2 regions of the Streptomyces sp. NPDC098781 genome follow, and region 1 is predicted to be linked to the other one. Evidence: predicted binding sites of a transcription regulator. Region 1 holds the regulator's gene; the other holds the start of a gene.
What was found. Region 1 encodes HspR, which represses chaperone genes until heat shock. Its sites were predicted from a motif close to TTGAGNNNNNNNNNCTCAA; they were not measured.
Positions count from the first base shown of each region.

Region 1 (4,986 bases):
TTGGCGTTGGGGTCGGTGGGCGAGCCGTTCATCATGACGATCTTGTCGGAGGAGTCGACCTCCCCCATGGCCTCCAGCAGGCTGCGGCCCTGGACCTCGCCGACCAGTTCGTTGTCGAAGGACACGTAGGCGTCGATCGGCCCCTCGGCCAGGCGGTCGTAGGCGATGACCGGGATGCCGGCGTCCTTGGCCTTCTGCACCCCGCCGGAGATGGCGTGCGCGTCGACGGCGTCCAGCAGGATCACGTCGACCTGGTCGGCGATCATCTGCTCCAGCTGGGTCTCCTGCTTGCCCGCGTCCGCGTCCGCGTTCTTGTAGACGACGCTGCCCTGCTTGTCGGTGAGCTCCAGGACCTTGCTTCTGATGATGGGGAAGTCGAACTTGTCGTAGCGCGTGTTCGCCGTCTCCGGCAGCAGCAGCCCCACCGTGAGGTCGTTGCCCTTGGTCGGGCTCGCCTCACTGCTGTCCCCGGTGACACCCAGTGCCCCGCACGCGGCCAGCGAGAGGGTCATCGTGGATGCGGCGGCCACGGCGGTGGCGGTGCGGCGCAGGGGGCGCAAGGGACGCATAAAGAAGCTCACTTCTGGTGCCTTCGGGACACGGGCGCGCCAGAGCGCCCAGATGTCTGAAAAGACAACGCGTCGACGCCCCCCAGCGTCAAGCGGAATCACTTAACGAGTGCGCAACACCACGCTCCGCTGATCATGTAAAGACATAGCGGAACCCCTCCAAACGCCCGTTACACCCCCTCCACCGAACCTCGATCGAACGTGTGACCAAGATCCGTACAACCAACCCCATTCCTCGCGAGTCCTGATGAGGACAGCTCGCCCCGCTGTCCCGTTACTCGACCAGAGGATCGAATGAACCCAGCCAGAGGCACGGCCGCCACGGTCGTGCTCGCCACCGCCGCAGGACTCGTCACCGCCGTCGCGGCCCCCGCCTCCGCGGCGGTCACCTGCACCTCACCGGTGTTCAAGCGGACATTCTACGCGAATACCAGCTTCTCCGGCACGCCGCGCAGGACCGACTGCGACGGCGTCATCGACCAGAACTGGGGCACGGGCGCCCCGGCTTCGGGACTGCCGACGAACAACTTCGGCGTCCGCTGGAGCGTGACCCGCGACTTCGGGTCCGGCGGGCCGTTCACTCTCAGCGCGTCCGGTCTGGACGGCATCCGCGTCTACGTCGACGGCAACCTGAAGATCAACCTCTGGAAGAACCTCTCCACGACGGTGTCCAAGACCGTCAACGTCGACATCCCGAAGGGCAAGCACGCCCTGCGGATCGACTACGTGAACTGGACCGGGTCCGCCCGCGTCAAGGTCGGCTACACGCCCCGCACTTCGGCCTCCGTCGACAAGATCGCACCGCTCAGCCCGACGGGCGCGGCCGTGACCTACGACCGGGCCACCGGCAAGGCCAGGCTGACCTGGGCCGGGAACAAGGAGATGGACCTCGCGGGGTATCGCGTCCACCGCCGGGTCAAGGGCGGCTCGTATCCCGCCGCTCCGCTGGCCACGACGACCTCGACGTCGTTCACCGACACCTCCCTCCCGGTCACGGGCGCCGCCTACGAGTACTCCGTCCGCGCCTACGACAAGGCCGGCAACGCGTCAGTGGGGACGGCTTCGCTGACGGTGACCACAGCCGACCGCACGGCGCCCGGCGTCCCGGGTGGGCTGAGCACGGATTCCCGGCAGGACGGGCTGTGGGTCGGCTGGGGTGCCGTCGAGGGGGCCACGTCGTACCGGGTGTACCGGGCGGCCACCGCGGACGGGACGTACACGCGCGTCGGCGCCACCTCCGACGCGTCCTACGTGGACACCTCGGCCGTGGAAGGCACCACCTACTTCTACCGGGCGACCTCCCTCGACGCCGCGGGCAACGAGTCCGCGCGGTCCTCGGCCGTGAGCGGCAAGCGCAAGGACCTCACCCCGCCGTCCGCTGTGACCGGCGTGAAGGTCACACCGACCGAGTACGGCTTCCATGTCAGCTGGGACGCCAACCCCACGCCCGATCTGGCGCGTTACGTGGTGCGCCGGGGTGAGCTGCTCGGTGACGAGGAGGAGCGGATGTGCTCCCTCTACCCGGGCTACTACCTCTCCGCCGATACCACCTCGTACGCCTACACCACCGTCCCGGACGGCGAGGAGTCCTGCTTCATCGTCGATGCCGTCGACGACGACTGGAACTCCAGCTTCCAGTGGACCCGCGAGGCCGAGATCGTCGTCGCGACCGAGCTGGACCTGACGCCGAGCACGCCGACGCCCGAGGGTTCGCCCCTGACGCTCACCGTCACCCCGGCCGAGGGCGCCGAGGGCAACCTCCTGGAGTGGTCCGGGGCGCAGGCCGAGAACGGCTACCGCGTCTACCGCTGGAACCGGGCGACTTCGGCCTACGAGAAGATCACCGACGCCGCCTCCGGTACCCACCAGTACTACGACACCGGCGTCTCGCGCGGCACCACGTCCTACTACTGGGTCACGGCCGTGTCCGCGGACGGCACGGAGAGCCTGCCGGCGGGCGACACGGCGGTCACCACGCCGTAGGTCCCGAGCACCGCGCAACAGACGAAGGGGCCGTGGGTTCGTACCCACGGCCCCTTCTGTGTCCTGACGTGACGTCAGTCGTTCTGCTGCCGCTTCGGCCGCCACACCACCAACGCGCTGGTCTGCTGCACCTCCTGGTACGGCACCAGATCGCGCCGGTAGGACGCGTGCACCGCCGCCTCGCGCTGCTGCATCGCCGCCGCGGCGCCCTCGACGGCGGCCTGGAGCTCCGCCACCCTGGCCTGGAGGGCGGCGACCTGGTTCTCCAGTTCGATGATGCGCTTGATGCCGGCCAGGTTGATGCCCTCGTCCTGCGACAACGCCTGCACCTGGCGGAGCAGTTCGATGTCGCGGGCCGAGTAGCGCCGGCCGCGGCCGGCCGTGCGGTCCGGGGACACCAGGCCCAGACGGTCGTACTGGCGCAGTGTCTGCGGGTGCAGGCCGGAGAGCTGGGCCGCCACCGAGATGACGTAGACCGGGGTCTCCTCGGTCAGTTCATACGGCCCACGGAAATTGTCACCGCGTCGACGACCGTCCATCACCGTCATGCTCCCTTCGCGGCCTCGAACAGCTCCGCCCGCGGATCCTCACCCGCGGTCGCCTCGCGATACGCCTCGAGCGCGTCACGAGCCTTCCCCGAAAGGTCCTTCGGGACACTCACCTCGACGGTGACCAGCAGGTCTCCGCGCGTGCCGTCCTTGCGGACCGCGCCCTTGCCCCGCGCCCGCATGGTGCGGCCGTTGGGCGTGCCCGGCGGCAGTTTCAGGGTGACCGGCGGTCCGCCCAGGGTGGGGACCCTGACCTCGCCGCCCAGCGCCGCCTCCGTGAAGGTCACGGGGACGGTCACCGTGAGGTTGTCGCCCTTGCGGCCGAACACCGGGTGGGCGTCGACGTGCACGGTGACGTACAGGTCGCCCGCCGGGCCGCCGCGCTCGCCGGGCGCTCCCTTGCCGCGCAGCCTGATGCGCTGACCGTCCGACACCCCGGCCGGGATGCGGACCTGCATGGTCCGGGACGACTTCGCGCGGCCGCTGCCCTTGCACTCCATGCACGGGTGCTCGGCGATCAGGCCGCGCCCCTTGCAGTCGGGGCAGGGGTCGGTGAGCGAGAAGCCGCCGCCCGAACCCCGGGCCACCTGGCCGGTGCCGACGCAGGTCGGGCACACCCGGGGTGTGCCGTTCTTGTCGCCGGTGCCCGCGCACGCCTTGCACGGCGACTGCGAGGACATCCGCAGCGGGACCGTCGCCCCCTCGATCGCCTCGGTGAAGCTGAGGCTGACCTCGGTGTCGATGTCCTGGCCCCGGCGTGGCTGGGTGCGGGTGGTGCCCGTACCGCCGCGGTTGAACAGGCCCCCGAAGACGTCACCGAGTCCGCCGCCGAAGCCGCCCGCTCCTTGCTGTCCGCCCTGGGCGCCGCCTCCGAAGAGGTCGCCCAGGTCGAAGTTGAAGGAGCCGCCCGTGCCGCCCGGCCCCGGGCGGAAGCCGCCGTTGCCGAACAGGGTGCGCGCCTCGTCGTACTCCTTGCGCTTCTTGGGGTCGCCGAGGACGTCGTTCGCCTCGGAGATCTCCTTGAAGCGCTCCTCCGCCTTGGCGTTGCCCTTGTTGGCGTCCGGGTGGTTCTCGCGGGCGAGCTTCCGGTACGCCTTCTTGATCTCGGCCTCGGTGGCGTCCTTGGGGACGCCGAGGACCTTGTAGTAGTCCTTCTCGATGAAGTCCTTGGTGCTCATCCTCGACGTCCCTCCTCTCTCCTCGTCAGTTCAACGTCAGCCCTCGTCCGGGCCACCGCTCTCCTTGTCGTCGGCCGCCTCGCCGGACTCCTCCGACTTGACGGTCTGCGCGCCCGGCTGGGGCTCGGCCACGGCCACCCGCGCGGGGCGGATGGTGCGCTCGCCGATGCGATACCCCGGCTGGAGGATCGCGACGCAGGTCGTCTCGGTGACGTCCGGCGCGTAGGAGTGCATGAGCGCCTCGTGGATCGTCGGGTCGAAGGGCTCGCCCTCCTTGCCGAACTGCTGAAGACCCATCTTCGCCGCCACGGTCTCCAGCGACTCCCCGACGGACTTGAATCCGCCGACGAGTTCGCCGTGTTCCCGCGCGCGGCCGATGTCGTCGAGCACGGGCAGGAGCTCGGTCAGCAGGTTCGCGATGGCGACCTCCTTGACCGTGATCCGGTCCCGCTCCACCCGGCGGCGGTAGTTCTGGAACTCGGCCTGGAGCCGCTGGAGGTCCGCGGTGCGCTCTTCGAGCGCCTTGCGCACCTGGTCCAGCTGCGCCGTCAGGCCGGCGATGTGAGCTGCCTCGTCCCCGGCCGGGGCCGCCCCCTCCTGAGGAGCGGCCTTCGACTCGGCGTCGTCAGGGGTCGCGCCGGAGGGGACGTCGGGCTTCTCCTCGAAGCCCGGGGTCTCCTCCGTCATTACGCGACACCGTCCTTGCGC
Region 1 covers NZ_JBIWAK010000005.1:485,602-490,587, reverse strand. The annotation lists gene ACIQWG_RS23070 (substrate-binding domain-containing protein) at 1-569, opposite strand, end outside; gene ACIQWG_RS23065 (fibronectin type III domain-containing protein) at 864-2,552, shown strand; gene ACIQWG_RS23060 (heat shock protein transcriptional repressor HspR) at 2,627-3,091, opposite strand; gene dnaJ (molecular chaperone DnaJ) at 3,097-4,278, opposite strand; gene grpE (nucleotide exchange factor GrpE) at 4,315-4,965, opposite strand; gene dnaK (molecular chaperone DnaK) at 4,965-4,986, opposite strand, start outside.

Region 2 (4,986 bases), on a different contig from region 1:
GGTCTACGAGTCGAGGCTGCTGAACATCGCCTCGCCCGCCTTCCACTACGGCATCCTGTTCGTGCTGGTCGGCCATCTGGTCGGCCTGTTCGTCCCGGCGTCCTGGACGGACTCGCTCGGCGTCGACGAGCACGCGTACCACCTGTTCTCCCTGTACGGCGGTACGGCGGCCGGCGTGGTGACGGTCGCCGGGATCGGGCTGCTGGTCTACCGGCGGCGCACCAACGCCCCGGTGTTCCGGGCGACGACGGCCAACGACAAGGTCATGTACGTCGTCCTGCTCGGCGCGATCGTGCTGGGCATGGTCGCCAAGCTCACCCATGTCTCCGGCGACGGCTACGACTACCGCCGGTCCATCGCCCCCTGGGCCCGCAGCCTGTTCACCCTCCAGCCCGACCTGGACCGGATGGCGGGCGTGCCGGTGCTGTACCAGATCCACGCGGTGGTCGGCATGGCGCTGATCGCGCTGGTGCCCTACACCCGGCTGGTGCACATGTTCAGCGCGCCGGTGCAGTACCTGTTCCGGCCGTATGTGGTGTACCGCAGCCGCGACCCCGAGCAGCTGGGGCCGCGGCCGGAGCGGCGCGGCTGGGAGAAGGCGGGCTCCTAGGCCGCCCCGCCCTTCTGGTCCCGCTCGTCCTTCTCGTCGTCGACGATCTCCGCGTCCACTACGCCGTCGTCGTCCTGCGGTGACGCCTGTTCCGAGCCCGAGCCGGTGCTCGTGCCCGCGTCGGCGTCCGACGGTGCCTGCTGGGACTGGGCGTACATCGCCTGTCCCATCTTCTGGCTCACCGTGGCGAGTTTCTCGATGCCGGTGCGCAGCACACCGGTCTCGGCGTTCTGCTCCAACTGCTGCTTGAGGTCGGTGATCGCCGACTCGACCTCGGCCTTGGTGTCCGCCGGGACCCGGTCCTCGTTGTCGCGGATGAACTTCTCGGTCTGGTAGACGAGCTGTTCGGCCTGGTTCCGGGTCTCGGCGGCCTCGCGGCGGTTGCGGTCCTCCTCGGCGTACTGCTCGGCCTCCCGCATCATGCGGTCGATGTCGTCCTTCGGCAGCGCCGAGCCGCCGGTCACCGTCATCTTCTGCTCCCGGCCGGTCGCCATGTCCTTCGCGGAGACGTGCATGATCCCGTTGGCGTCGATGTCGAAGGCGACCTCGATCTGCGGGACTCCGCGCGGGGCCGGGGGCAGGCCGGTCAGGTCGAAGACCCCGAGCTTCTTGTTGTACGCGGCGATCTCGCGTTCGCCCTGGTAGACCTGGATGCCGACCGAGGGCTGGTTGTCGGTGGCGGTGGTGAAGATCTCCGAACGCCGGGTCGGGATGGTCGTGTTGCGTTCGATGAGCTTGGTCATGATGCCGCCCTTGGTCTCGATGCCGAGGGACAGCGGGGTGACGTCGAGCAGCAGGACGTCCTTGACGTCGCCGCGGATGACGCCGGCCTGGAGGGCCGCGCCGACGGCCACGACCTCGTCGGGGTTGACGCCCTTGTGCGGGTCCTTGCCGGTGAGTTCCTTCACGAGTTCGGTGACGGCGGGCATCCGCGTGGAGCCGCCGACGAGGATCACGTGGTCGACCGCGGAGAGCTTGATGCCGGCGTCCTTGACCGCCTGGTGGAAGGGGGTCTTGCAGCGGTCGAGGAGGTCTTCGGTGAGCTCCTGGAACTGGGCGCGGGTCAGCTTCTCGTCGAGGTGCAGGGGGCCGTCGGCGGAGGCGGTGATGTAGGGCAGGTTGATCGTGGTCTCGGAGGAGCTGGACAGCTCGATCTTGGCCTTCTCGGCACCCTCGCGCAGCCGTTGCAGCGCCATCTTGTCGTTGCCGAGGTCGATGCCGTACTGCCCCTTGAACTTCTTCACCAGGTATTCGACGATCCGCTGGTCCCAGTCGTCACCGCCCAGGTGTGTGTCGCCGTTGGTGGCCTTGACCTCGATGACGCCGTCGCCGATCTCCAGCAGGGAGACGTCGAAGGTGCCGCCGCCGAGGTCGAAGACGAGGACCGTCTGTTCCTCGCCCCGGTCCAGACCGTAGGCGAGGGCGGCGGCCGTGGGTTCGTTGATGATCCTCAGGACCTTCAGGCCCGCGATCTCGCCGGCCTCCTTGGTGGCCTGCCGCTGGACGTCGTCGAAGTAGGCGGGGACGGTGATCACCGCGTCGGTGACGTCCTCGCCGAGATAGGACTCGGCGTCCCGCTTCAGCTTCTGAAGCACCCGGGCGGACAGCTCCTGCGCCCGGTAGCGGGTGCCGTCGATGTCGCCCTGATCGGGGAAGCGCCAGTTCGCGTCGCCCATGTGGCGCTTCACGGAGCGCGCGGTGCGGTCGACGTTCGTCACCGCCTGCCGCTTGGCCACCTCCCCCACGAGCACCTCGCCGTTCTTGGCGAAGGCCACGACCGACGGTGTGGTCCTGGCCCCCTCCGCGTTGGCCACGACAGTGGGTTCGCCGCCCTCCAGGACGGCGACCACCGAGTTCGTGGTCCCGAGATCGATCCCGACCGCGCGTGCCATCGTTGTCCCCTTCCGCCAGGGCACCTCTGGAACTCCAGCACAAAACTTGAGTGGGTTCTTGTCAATGGGGCGAGTGACCTAGGAGGCGGGTGCCAAACGGGGGCTGAGCGGGCGCTCAGTCCCGGTGCGCCGGGGCGCGGCGGGGGCTGCGGGACGCCTCCCGCAATACGGTCGCACGCGAGCGCCGCCGGTGCACGGCGACGCCGGTCCAGGGCGGACGGAAGCCGGACTCGTTCAACGTTCAAAAGGGGGTGCGGCGACACCCTCACGGGCCCGCCGCACCCCCGGGGGCGCTACGCCAGCTTGGCGGAGAGCGTGATGTCCGTGCCCTTCAGCGCCTGGCTCACCGGGCAGTTGGCCTTGGCGTCCTCGGCGGCGGCGACGAACGCATCGTTGTCGATGCCCGGCACCGTCCCCTCGACGGTGAGGTGAATGCCGGTGATCCCCTCGCCCGGCTGGAAGTTCACGTCGGCCGAGGTGACGAGCTTGGTGGGCGGGGTGCCGGCGCCGTTCAGGGCGTGCGAGAGCGCCATGGAGAAGCAGCTGGAGTGCGCGGCGGCGATCAGCTCCTCGGGGCTGGTCTTGCCGTTCGCGTCCTGGGAGCGCGAGGCCCACGTGACCGGCTGGGCTGCGATGGCACCGGATGAGTCGAAGTTGACGACACCGTTGCCCTCGAGCAGGTTGCCTTCCCAGACGGTGTGTGCGGAGCGCGTGGTAGCCACGGTTCTTCCTTTCGCGTGGGGGCCCGTTTGCTGGGGTCCGTGCTCCCATCCGACCACACTCCGGCTCACTGCACCCGGAAGACCGGCCCACGCGGGGTGAACGGCAGGCGACCGCGCTGCGGAATCAGGTACGCGTGCTCGCGCCGCACCCGCAGCACATCGCACCAGCCGTCCGTGATGACGAGGACGGGCGCGCCCGGCGGGAAGTCGTCCGCGCGCTGGAGCAGGTCGATCCCGGGTTGCAGGATCGTGCCACCACGCCCGCGCACCCGTACCCGGCCGGCGATGTCCGCCACCGGCACGTACCCGGCGTCGTAGGGCCCCACGTCGCAGAACACCACCCGCGCGGCCGGAACGTCGCGCGCCCCGGCGTACGAGGCGATCGCGCCGAGCGCCTTGCCGAGCAGGCCGGCGCCCATGGAACCGGAGGTGTCCAGGACCACCCCGAAGGTGCAGCGGGCGATCTCCTCCGGCGGGAAGTAGCGGCCGGCGCGCGGGATGTCGGGCGTGGACGCCTGGCGGCGCGCGGGGCGGGCGTACGTCCGCACCGGTTCCGGGCGGGGCACGAACTCGTCGAACCAGCGGGCCAGCTGGGCGTCCCAGGGCAGCGGCGGATGGCTGAGCGCGCGGATCTCCTGGACCAGTCCGCCGGGCAGGAAGCCGCGCTCCTGCTGCTGGTGCAGGTCGAGGCCCTGGCACAGGCCCCGGCGGTAGAACTCGTCGAGGTCGACGAAGTCGCCGGGCGGACCGAGGGGCGCGCCGAGCATGTCGCCGAGGCCCTTGCCGCGCAGGGTGGCGAGACGGCGCATCCGGCGCAGGTCGCCGGCGATCCGGTCGTACACCTCCTCGGCGGACAGGCCGGTGAACTGCGCGTCGTACAGCAGGCCGTGGGGCATCTCCCCGATCTGCATCTCGCGCAGCCAGCCGTTGATGACGTAGTCGCAGGCGACGTTGAAGAGGTACGGGTCGCGGGTGCCGCAGCGGTCGCCGTGGCGCAGGGCGGCGTGCAGCATCTCGTGGGCGAGGATGAACCGCCATTCCTCCGCCTCGAACGTCCGCAGCGGGTTGATGTAGATCTCGCCGGCCTCGGCGTTGACGGCGGCCACGGCGATGCCGTGCGCGCGGGCGAGTTCGGCGTCGGCGACCAGCTTGATGCCGGCCGCGATGCCGCCGAGCAGCGGGTAGGAGGTGATGAACCACTCCAGCGCCCACTGCCAGGGCCGCTTCTTGACGGGCTCGCCGTCCATGGAGTCCCGGCGGCCGCCCGCCATGTCCATCGCGGTGGACACGGTCCGGGTCAGCGCGGTGGCGAAGGCCAGCTGATGGTCGGGGGGGCGAGCCGAACCAGCCCATCCACTCCACCAGGAGCTGGTCGGGCTCCGGACCTGCGGTGCCGCAGCGCTCGTACACGGCCGGGATGCCGTCGCGCCGCCAGCGCGCGGCGATCTGCTCCTCGTCCCCGTCGGGGTAGGTCAGCGGCAGGTGGTCCGGGGCCTGACCGACCGGGAAGGTGAGCAGGAAGCGGTTGACGACGGCACAACGGGCGGCGAGGTCGGCGCGATCGGGCTGGACCGGCGTGCCCTTCTTCGACGGCACATGGCCGAAGCCGAGGTGGAGGACGGCGTGCGCGATGGTCCAGGCCCAGGTGGCGGGTTCGGCCAGGCGCTCCGGGTGCGCGTGCAGGACGCCGTCGGAGGCGACGCGGGCGAGGCCCTCGCGGGGCGCCTGTTCGCACTTCTCGTCGCGGCAGACGGTGAACTCC
Region 2 covers NZ_JBIWAK010000008.1:256,373-261,358, reverse strand. The annotation lists gene narI (respiratory nitrate reductase subunit gamma) at 1-610, shown strand, start outside; gene dnaK (molecular chaperone DnaK) at 607-2,502, opposite strand; gene ACIQWG_RS30495 (OsmC family protein) at 2,796-3,224, opposite strand; partial or broken gene ACIQWG_RS30490 (hypothetical protein) at 3,290-4,986, opposite strand, start outside.
Region 2: a site for HspR is predicted at 2,549-2,567, ahead of dnaK (molecular chaperone DnaK). Genes of this name have one in related genera too.